One region of the Ensifer sp. Root558 genome, then DNA from elsewhere that is predicted to be linked to it. Evidence: predicted binding sites of a transcription regulator. Region 1 holds the regulator's gene; the other holds the start of a gene.
What was found. Region 1 encodes LexA, which represses DNA repair genes until DNA is damaged. Its sites were predicted from a motif close to TGTTCNNNNTGTGTTCNG; they were not measured.
Positions count from the first base shown of each region.

Region 1 (4,603 bases):
CAGACAGCTTACCAATCCGACCAGCAATCTACGCATGCAAAACCCCCGTTTGCCCGCATTTTGATAGGTCCCCCCGTCACTGTCGAGGGTACCTAGCCGATCCCAGGCAATATTTTAGGAATATTCACCTCTCTGCGGCAAGCGGACGCGCCCATCACATGGCGAAAGGATCTTTCGACGACTTGGTCTGGCCGCCGCCGGCAAAGGGATCGTTGTTCGGCGCATTGCCACCGGCACCCGCAAAGGGATCGTTCGCCGCTCCCTGACCGCCATTCGGGATCAAGGCGCTCACCGCCTCCTGGCACTTGAACATCTCGCTTACCGCCTTCATCGAATCACGCAGGCTGAGGCTCGCGACGACGCGCCCCTCGAAGGCCAGCGCCAAGGTGTTCTTGCGAACGAATTCGGTAAAGAAGTCGGTGTTGGAAAAGTTGACGACAAGGGCCCTGGCGCCGGTCAGATCAACACCGAACGCAACGGCCGGCCACTGACGACCACGGTCGAGCTGCAAGGCAACATCGTATTCCCGCTGCGGCTCGATGGACTTCCATTCGGCATTGCCGATCGAAAGAAACGCCAGGTTCGTCGATCCCCGCGGATAAAAGCCGATACGAAGGATAGCGCCGGCGTCATAGCTCGTCGCCGCGTAACACGAGCCGCCCAGGGAGCGATCGGATCCCACCGTCCAGGCGTTGATCCGTTTCCAGATATTCGAACGCCCTTCTTCGGCAGACGCCGCTCCAGCCGTGAGCAACAGGCCGAGCACCACCAACGACAATCTATGCATGCAACCACCCCACTTTCCACGCAAAGTTATCTTTTTTTAGAGGCCTGTCGAGACGGTGAAGGCCCTTCCCCGCAGGGATTTTTGCGCGCCCCAGGCCCGATGCGAAAGCTGGCAGCTCCGATGCATTCTCCGCGCCGGTCCATGAAGAACGGCCGAGACGAGGTTGAGATCGAGCGGCTGGCGCAAATCAGCCACAGCCTGCGGGCAAAGAGCTGTTGAACATGGCAGAGTGATCGCCATGCTTGCTGGACTTCGGAACGAAAGCGCGGTTCACATCGTTTACCAACCCGTAGTCCCACCCCTTCATCAAGTGGACGATCACCGTGCTTGCCGCCCTGCTTCTCGCTTCGATAGTCGCATCGCCCAATATGCCTGACGTCAAGCTCAGTGCCGCGACGGTGGATGAACTCCAGACCGATTTCGAACGGGCCGTGCCGTGCCATCAGATCGATGGACGCAATGTTTGGAAGGGCGCGCTCGCCTTCTACATCCAGTCCTTCGTTTATGACGGCGATACGCCCGTTGCGACCGATGCGGCCGACGCAGTGCTTCCGGAAGACAACAGCGCCGAAACGGTGAAGGAGTTCGAAGACGCCTGCTCGGCCTCGCAAGCGACTTAAGTCTCTCCGCGAAGAGAGCCGCGATTCGTTCGAATCACGCGCGCGATTGACCTGCCCGGCGCTGTTTTGGGACGCAACCGTCGCCGAAAACCGCCCCGCTCCCGCAAAAGTGACCAATCGCCCCCCACAGAAGCAGCCAATTGCCTGAATTCACGGAATTTTAGGCACTTGCGGAACACATATGGAACAGATAGTGTCTGTTCTTGATTTGTTTCACGCCTCTGGAGCGACGTGCCATGCTGACCCGCAAGCAACAGGAATTGCTTCTGTTCATCCACGAACGCATGAAGGAGTCGGGCGTACCGCCGTCTTTCGATGAAATGAAGGATGCGCTCGACCTTGCGTCGAAGTCCGGCATTCACCGTTTGATCACGGCGCTCGAAGAACGCGGGTTCATTCGCCGGTTGCCGAACCGGGCGCGCGCGCTCGAAGTCATCAAGCTTCCGGAAGCCTACGCCGCCGGCCAGCAACAGCCGCGCAGGGGCTTCTCGCCGAGCGTGATCGAGGGCAGCCTCGGAAAGCCGCCGGCCGCCGCTCCTGCCACGCCGAAGCCGGCGCCGGTCGCCGAAAGCACGTCTGTTTCCGTCCCGGTGATGGGGCGCATCGCTGCCGGCGTGCCGATCTCGGCGATCCAGAACAACACCCATGACATTACCGTTCCGCTCGACATGATCGGCAGCGGCGAGCATTACGCCCTCGAAGTAAAGGGCGATTCGATGATCGAGGCCGGCATCTTCGATGGCGACACGGTGATCATCCGCAACGGCAACTCGGCCAATCCCGGCGACATCATCGTGGCGCTCGTGGACGACGAGGAAGCGACGCTGAAGCGCTTCCGTCGCAAGGGCGCGTCGATTGCGCTCGAAGCGGCCAACCCCGCCTACGAGACGCGCATTTTCGGACCGGATCGCGTGAAGATCCAGGGCAAGCTCGTCGGGCTGATCCGCCGCTACCATTGAATTCCAGGCAGAACGCCGAATCAAAAGAGCCTCGCCACTGAAAGTGGCGAGGCTCTTTCCGTTTAAGGCGACCTGAAATCCAGATCGCTTATTCGTGGATCGTGTATTCGCCGAGTTCGCAGAGATCCTGCGTGTCCTCGGTCGTATCGAGGGCCGAGCCTTCCTCGAATTCGAATCGCATGTCGTATTTGCAGACGTCCCGCCCGTCGGCAATGGTGATCTCCATGCTCTCGCCGGGGTTCAGGACCTGCCGACCGAAAACATCGTCTTCCCATTCATTGACGCCGACCGGCGACGTATAGAAATTCGTCAGTACCGCGCCGGTGTTGTTCTTCAGCTGGAAAACCAGGTCGTCCGCGCGCGCCTCCATAGCGGTCGCCGCAAAACACGCCAACGCCGTCAGGATCAGTCTCTTTTTCATTGATGCCATTGCCTCCGTTCTTAATGTTGACGGACGCTACCGATACGGTTGATCTCAGCGGAGTCATCGTTCCCCCTCTACCGAATTCACCGAAGCGATAAGATCCGACGGAGGCATAGGCGACGTGGCTTGCGCGGACGTGTCGCGAATTTTACCGCGCTGCCCTAAGGCAGAACGCCAAACCAAATTTAACGAGGTGAGATTATTGGAGGCCTCGCCCGGAATTGAACCGGGGTACAAGGATTTGCAGTCCTCTGCGTCACCACTCCGCCACGAGGCCTCACAGCTCGGATAACCAAGCGTTGGCGCGGATTTAGAATGATTGCAGAAAAACCGCAAGAGGCATTTTCTGAAAAACGCGCCGTCGATTTGCAGGACGGATACTTTCCACAGAACGATCGACGATGTCCGCCGATCGTCTCCCAGCTGATCTCAGCACCAGGGCGTCGGGCGCCCTTCCCACGGCCGCACGAGCCCCTCGGAAACGAGTACACGTCCAAGAGATTGGTCACCGCGGGTGACCAGGCGCAGTTTCTCGCCGGCCTTGGCATCTGATCGCCCTCCCGCCGAGATCAGCCTGAAGTCGCCTGCATTCAGCAATTCGCGCAGGCGCTGCTTGGCGTAGAAGCCGCGCGAACGCTCCTTGTCGCAGCTTGCCTGGCGGATTCGCGGCGCATCGACATCGGCGACGCGGATCGTCTCGCCATGGAAGACGAAGGTCGCGCCATCGATCACGCAGTTGTCGTTGCGAATGCCGCAAAAATAGAACTGATCGGTACGGATGGATGCCGTCTTCACCTCTTCATTCGGCCGCACGAGAGGGGTTGGCGGCGTGACGCCGACATTCACCGACGGCACCGGGGCGGCCAGGGCAACCTTCGTCGCCGGGTTGGGCTTCGGATTCGGTTTGTGCCTATCCGCCTGCTGGGCAACGCGCTCCTGCGCTTCAGGAACCGCGCGCTGAGGCTTCGGCTTCGTTTCCGATCGCGATGCAAAGGCCATGACATCGGAAACCACCGGCCAGTGCCGCAACTCGGCGCGATGGTCGTAGGCCATGACGCCGCCAAGGGTGAGCGCTGCGGCCAGATACCACGGCGCCATGCCGCCCTGTTTGCTGGTGCTTCGGCCCGAACTGCGGCGTCGACGTTTCGTAGTGGCTTTGGCCATCGGTCCCCATCCTGATTCGAGACCGCATTATGCGTTTGATGGGTTGCCGAAAAGTTTTCGAGGGCACCCCAACAGAGGGGAAGACCGCCAGGAACCGGTCATTCGCCTGCGCGGCCACGGCCCTTGTTGAGAGATTCGGAATTGCTACGGGACGGCCAAAACTGCCGACCGCCCTGCCCTCGACAACAAGATCGTTAAATCGGCGTCCGCCTCAGGAGCCGTTCGACGAGTTGGCCTTCCCGCGCCAGCGCGCCCACCAGACGGCCAGACGACGACGGCGGCGGCGAACCGAGGGAATGTCGTGGGAAAGCACGATCAGGCCCAACGGTATCATCCAGAAGCCCAGCACGGGCAAGAAACCGAGAAAACCACAAAACACCAGCAGCGAACCCAGCAGGATGCGCAGCAGGGGCGAGTCGGGCAACGCGATACGCCATTTTCCCAGCACGATCTGTCGTGTTTGCGGATCAATGCCGAAATGCGTCTGCTTCCTGTTTTTATTCATCATTCCCTATCCGGCGTGTTTTCCCACAATTGGGGACTTCTCCACAGCCTCGCAACGGAACTTGTCATTTTTTTTGAAAAAAGCGCTTGGCAAATCAGAAAAGCATGCGTATTAGCAGCCTCACTTCTGAAGCGCACAGCACAA
Region 1 is NZ_LMGC01000035.1:359,026-363,628, reverse strand. It holds gene ASD63_RS28210 (hypothetical protein) at 1-36, opposite strand, end outside; gene ASD63_RS28205 (hypothetical protein) at 155-787, opposite strand; gene ASD63_RS28200 (hypothetical protein) at 1,111-1,407, shown strand; gene lexA (transcriptional repressor LexA) at 1,644-2,366, shown strand; gene ASD63_RS28190 (hypothetical protein) at 2,455-2,787, opposite strand; tRNA gene ASD63_RS28185 (tRNA-Cys) at 2,994-3,067, opposite strand; gene ASD63_RS28180 (thermonuclease family protein) at 3,220-3,954, opposite strand; gene ASD63_RS28175 (hypothetical protein) at 4,166-4,459, opposite strand.

Region 2 (4,603 bases), 160 kb from region 1:
TCCTTGCCGTGGGACCAACTTGGCGGCTACGTTGCGTTGCGCAAGCATGATTTGACAATCGAACTTCACAACCTCGATGAGGATAGCGATCTGCTCGTCTTTGCCACCGATGGCGAAGTTCTGGCCAGCCGGTTCCGTTCAGCTTATCCCTTTGTGGTGACATACGGGAGGAATCCCGGCTACCCGCTGGAATACCTGGTCTGGCTTTCATTCCACATGCAAGCGAACTTCGATCGGTTGGGTGTCCTGGAAATGAGCGCGACTTACGAGGACGAGGAGGGCGACATCGAAAGCATGTCTGCCATGGCGATGGGCTTCTCGCGTCAGGCCGACCTTGACGACTTTATAGCGCGGTTCGACGGCAAGGACCTGAGCCAGGATTTGTTGTTCGGCTATGATGCTTATCTATTGGAGGTGGGAGAGAAGATCGGCTAAGGCATCCTTCCCCAAGGAATATCTCGCTCCTGCCCCTCGGCTGAAGCTCACCTCGCTGAACCAGCGCCGGCCACTCGATTTTCTAGCGTGCCTGACGGTGAGCGTTCGACGGCGTCGGTTCCAGCGACTTCTGCTCGGCCGATCCGCCAGTCTCCTCCCATCCAAACACACTGCGACCGCCCCATTCGGGCGAGTGGCGAAACTCTCCGGCAACAATTTCCTTAAGGTCCGGGCCGGTGGCGTATCTTTCAAGCTGCCGTGCCTGGTCGTCAAGACGCTTCAGCGCCTCCAGTTCCTCGCCAAGTCCGAGCCGCGCTTTCGTCACGGCCGATCGCATGACGGCGATCGTGTGGTCGTACACCTTGAGGGGCACGGGAAACGGATGGCGGTCCTTGCCACCGTGCGCAAGCGAAAACCGCGCCGGATCGGCGAAACGGCAAGGCGCGCCATGAACGACTTCAGCCACCATCGCGAGCGCGTTGACCGTACGGGCACCGACGCCCGGAACCATCAAAAGCTGCTCGAAATCTTCCGGCCCGCGATCGGCAGCCGCAGAAAGTGTCGCATGCAGCCGTCGCATGTTGACGTTTTCCTCCCGTACGTCGTGATGTGCCGGCATCACGAGATGTGGGAGCAACGGCTGATCGGCCTCCTTCGGTTTAACCTTTGGATCCAGAGCGACGACTTCCCGGACAATTCGGTCAGGCCCAAGCGATGCCAAAAGCTCAAGCTGCCCGTGGCGTGATGCGGCAGCCCGTCTGTCTGCGAGATTGACGATTTCCCCCTGACCTTTTCCCTCGATCGCCGCATGGGGAGAGTCGACGAAGCTGGAAACGCCCTCCGACAACCAATGATAGCGCCGGGCCTGGCGTTTATCGCCGTTCATGCCTTGCTGTACCACCACCCATTTGCCATCGTCAGCGACGATGAAACCGTGCAGGTAGAGGTCGAAGCCGTCCTGGACCGCGGCACTATCGACCTTTGCAACAAGCCGGCTGGTGGCCGCAAGGCCGGCACCATCGATGCCGACGCGGTTGCCGATGGCGATCAGTTCGTCTGGCGTCTGCCGCGAATGTCGTCCGCGACCGCCGCAGACGCTTATCCCGAGATCCCGCGAACGAGGAGCGAGACCGCGCTTGAGAGCGCCGATGACGCTGGTGGTGATGCCGGATGAGTGCCAATCCATGCCCATGACGCAGCCGAAGGACTGGAACCAGAAAGGATGGGCCAGACGGCGCAGAAACTCGTCACGGCCGTATTCGATGACGATGGCTTCGGCGATGATCGTCCCGAGCTTCGTCATGCGATCGCCGAGCCACGGGGGAACCCTGCCGCCATGAAGAGGGAGATCTGCACTTCCAGCTCGCTGAACCATTCGTGTCTTATAGGCCGCTTACAGGCATTGTGACAGGGGAAAGTTCTTCAAACGTTCCTACCGCCGGGAACAAGTCGCAACCCGTGCTATTTTGTGGTTGGAAGGCGCCGTTGCGTGGCGATCGACAAGAGGGGTAGTCTTCTGGTTCCCGACGATTTCGGCAATATCGTGTGGCGTGTCAGCGGAGAATGGCCTTCTGCCTGCTCTCCATCTCCCATGGATCGTGCACCCTCTGCTGCGTCTTGCCTCCCGCAATTGTAGATGACGCAGCTTCAAAAGCGATCAATGTGCCTTTGGTCGTCCCGCGTCGGCAATCGCCCGATGGGAGCTGGATGCCGCGCGCCGGCGCTCTCGAGTTCGGGCGTGCTTCCTGGAAACCCGCAGTTCCTCCAGATCTGGAAGCCACCAGCCGCTTCGATGATCGGGACCGGTGCGTGCCGGCCATACAGAGACCAATTCCGACAGTGTTGCGGGCCGCCAGGAGGCCCAGACAAACTCCATCAGGCTATTGTTCATGAATGGATACGAGCAGGAGAAAGTTCGAGGGACAATCTCCTGTGAAACCCCGATGAATATTATGACGCCGTAAGTTTCAGTGGAGACGGCACGCCCGAGCCGCGGTGGAAAAGCCGCAGGAACAGGGTATCGTCGTCTTCTTCGTTCGACGCTGCGACTTCTCGCTTCCAGTTCCTCGGCGGACCCCCGCGACGCAAGTCGACGTTGCTTTCGTGCATCCGGTTCATTGCGGCGGGCGGCCGCTTCGATCACAGGCCACCGTTTCCGCAATTCCTCGTAGGAGCGGAACGGAACATGCCACGTCCTGGAATTGTCATCCCAATGCGCCCACGGCACCTGTCGCAATTCCTCAACGATGGTGCGGGAGAAAGGTGTTAGCAGGCAAAGGTCATCGCCTGCCTCCAGATACGGGCTGCCGATGGGATCGAAGTCGTAAGCGTCCCTGCCCTTTGCTTCACCGAACGGATCCCGTTCCGACAATTGGCCGTCCATCCATCTGGTAAACCGGCGGTCGGCAGTCTTGCCCGGAATAAACCAATTGCGCCTATCGTCGCTCCATCTGGCCGGGGGAAAAGCACGCCGAAACTCTCCCAGCATGGTTCGGTCGTAGGGAAACGAAATATACGCACCGGGGCGATTTGATGGCTCACCCGACATCGCTTCGCGAACCCCTCCTCGTTCCGACACATTTTCCCGTCTCATTCAACGAATAGGCTTGGCCCGCTGTTCCCCGATTGCGCAAAAAAACGAGAGCCGAACGGCTTTTTTCGATGCTGTCAACCGAGGCGCGAAGTCCACATCGCGCCCAATGGCGGACATCGAACCGCGTTCGGATGAGGTGGGCCGAAGCAAATCCCGGTGAGAGGATGATCGGACTACGCCGCAAAGGCGTGCACGCCCGCGCGGACTGTCTCCGGGTCGCGGTTTTCGACGCCGTACAGAATGTCGAGAAGCGGAAAGGTCATTCGATAGAAACCCATACGATCCCTTGCCGCCGTGTCTGGGGAAAAGTGCGCGAGCACCAGGTCGACGAACGGGTCACCAAGCCCTGCCGCGAGGCTCGCAAAATCGTAAGCTGGGTCGCCGAGGCCGCAGCCGGAGAAATCGATGACGCCTGAAAGTCTGCCGCGATCGACGAGAATGTTTCCGGTCCCAAAATCCCCGTGAATAAGGCACTGCGGAAGCGCGTCGCAGGTCGCTAAAAAGTCGGAAAAGCGCTTCCGCAGAGCGGTGACGACATCAGGCGAAAGCAGAGGAAAGGCCACTGCTTCGCATTGCGCCAAAAGGCCATTCCACTCGGATGAAGACGCCTCGGCAGGCTCGGCCTCCACGCTGTCGATGGGGAGCGAATGCAGAGCCTTTAGAAAGGCGGCAAGATCCGCGGCCAAAACCCTCTGTGCGCCTATCCTCAAGCCGGTCAGGTCCGAAAGCGGTTCGCCCAAGATCTTGGCGTGCAGCGAGACGAATTGGCCGTCGATGCGGCGCACCTTAAGATCAGGTACCGGCACCGGGAGAAGCGGCCGCACCGCGCGAAGCGCCGCGGCTTCGCGCACCAGGTCGCGTTCAGCGCCGCAATGACGCGGTAATCGAAGGATCCTGCCGTCAAGCTCGTAGGCCACCGAGTTCTGCCCCGAGCCGATCAGGAGAGCCGGAGGCTCGGATGGCAAGCCAAGTTCCGCAACGATCCTCTGAAGGGGCATCGCATCGGTACCGCCACGAGTGGCGTCGACTTCCCTCTCAACGGAGGCGGTCGCGATTGGCTCTAGGGATAGATCCTTCACTGCGTTCGTCCTTTGCAATCCCACCCGGCAGGCCCTGGCCGCACGTCTGATTCTGTAGCCGCTATTCTTCGCGATGACGGCCCGGATAAGACCGACACCGAGACGAAGTCCATGGCCGACGGGCTGGCTGAAATACTACGCCCGCTAAAGGGGGGTGTTGGGCTCGTGCTCCTGGCACCTGCGCAACCGCCCCCTCACAAAGTATCGAGGCCCATTCTTCGGCCGGCTTCGATTGGGGCCATGCGTGACGGCAAGCGAAACGCGCAAGGGATGGAACGGCATTCGTTCCCTCACCCTCGACCATATCTCATTGGTTGTATCGTTAGCAATTTATCGCAAGCAATGCGAACGCATGGCAGCGATATGCAATTGCGAAACGGACGAAAAAACTGCACCGCCAGTTCAAAGCCCTTCCGCAGCCGTACTTGATTTGAGACCGATGGTCACGATCGCCACAAGCGCGGCCACCGCGTTGGCGCCTCCGCTGATCGCAATG
Region 2 is NZ_LMGC01000035.1:514,634-519,236, forward strand. It holds gene ASD63_RS28845 (hypothetical protein) at 1-435, shown strand, start outside; gene ASD63_RS28850 (DUF763 domain-containing protein) at 518-1,810, opposite strand; gene ASD63_RS34620 (hypothetical protein) at 2,093-2,983, opposite strand; gene ASD63_RS28855 (phosphotransferase) at 3,202-3,993, opposite strand; gene ASD63_RS28860 (MFS transporter) at 4,510-4,603, opposite strand, start outside.
Region 2: a site for LexA is predicted at 1,852-1,869, ahead of ASD63_RS28850 (DUF763 domain-containing protein). Genes of this name have one in related genera too.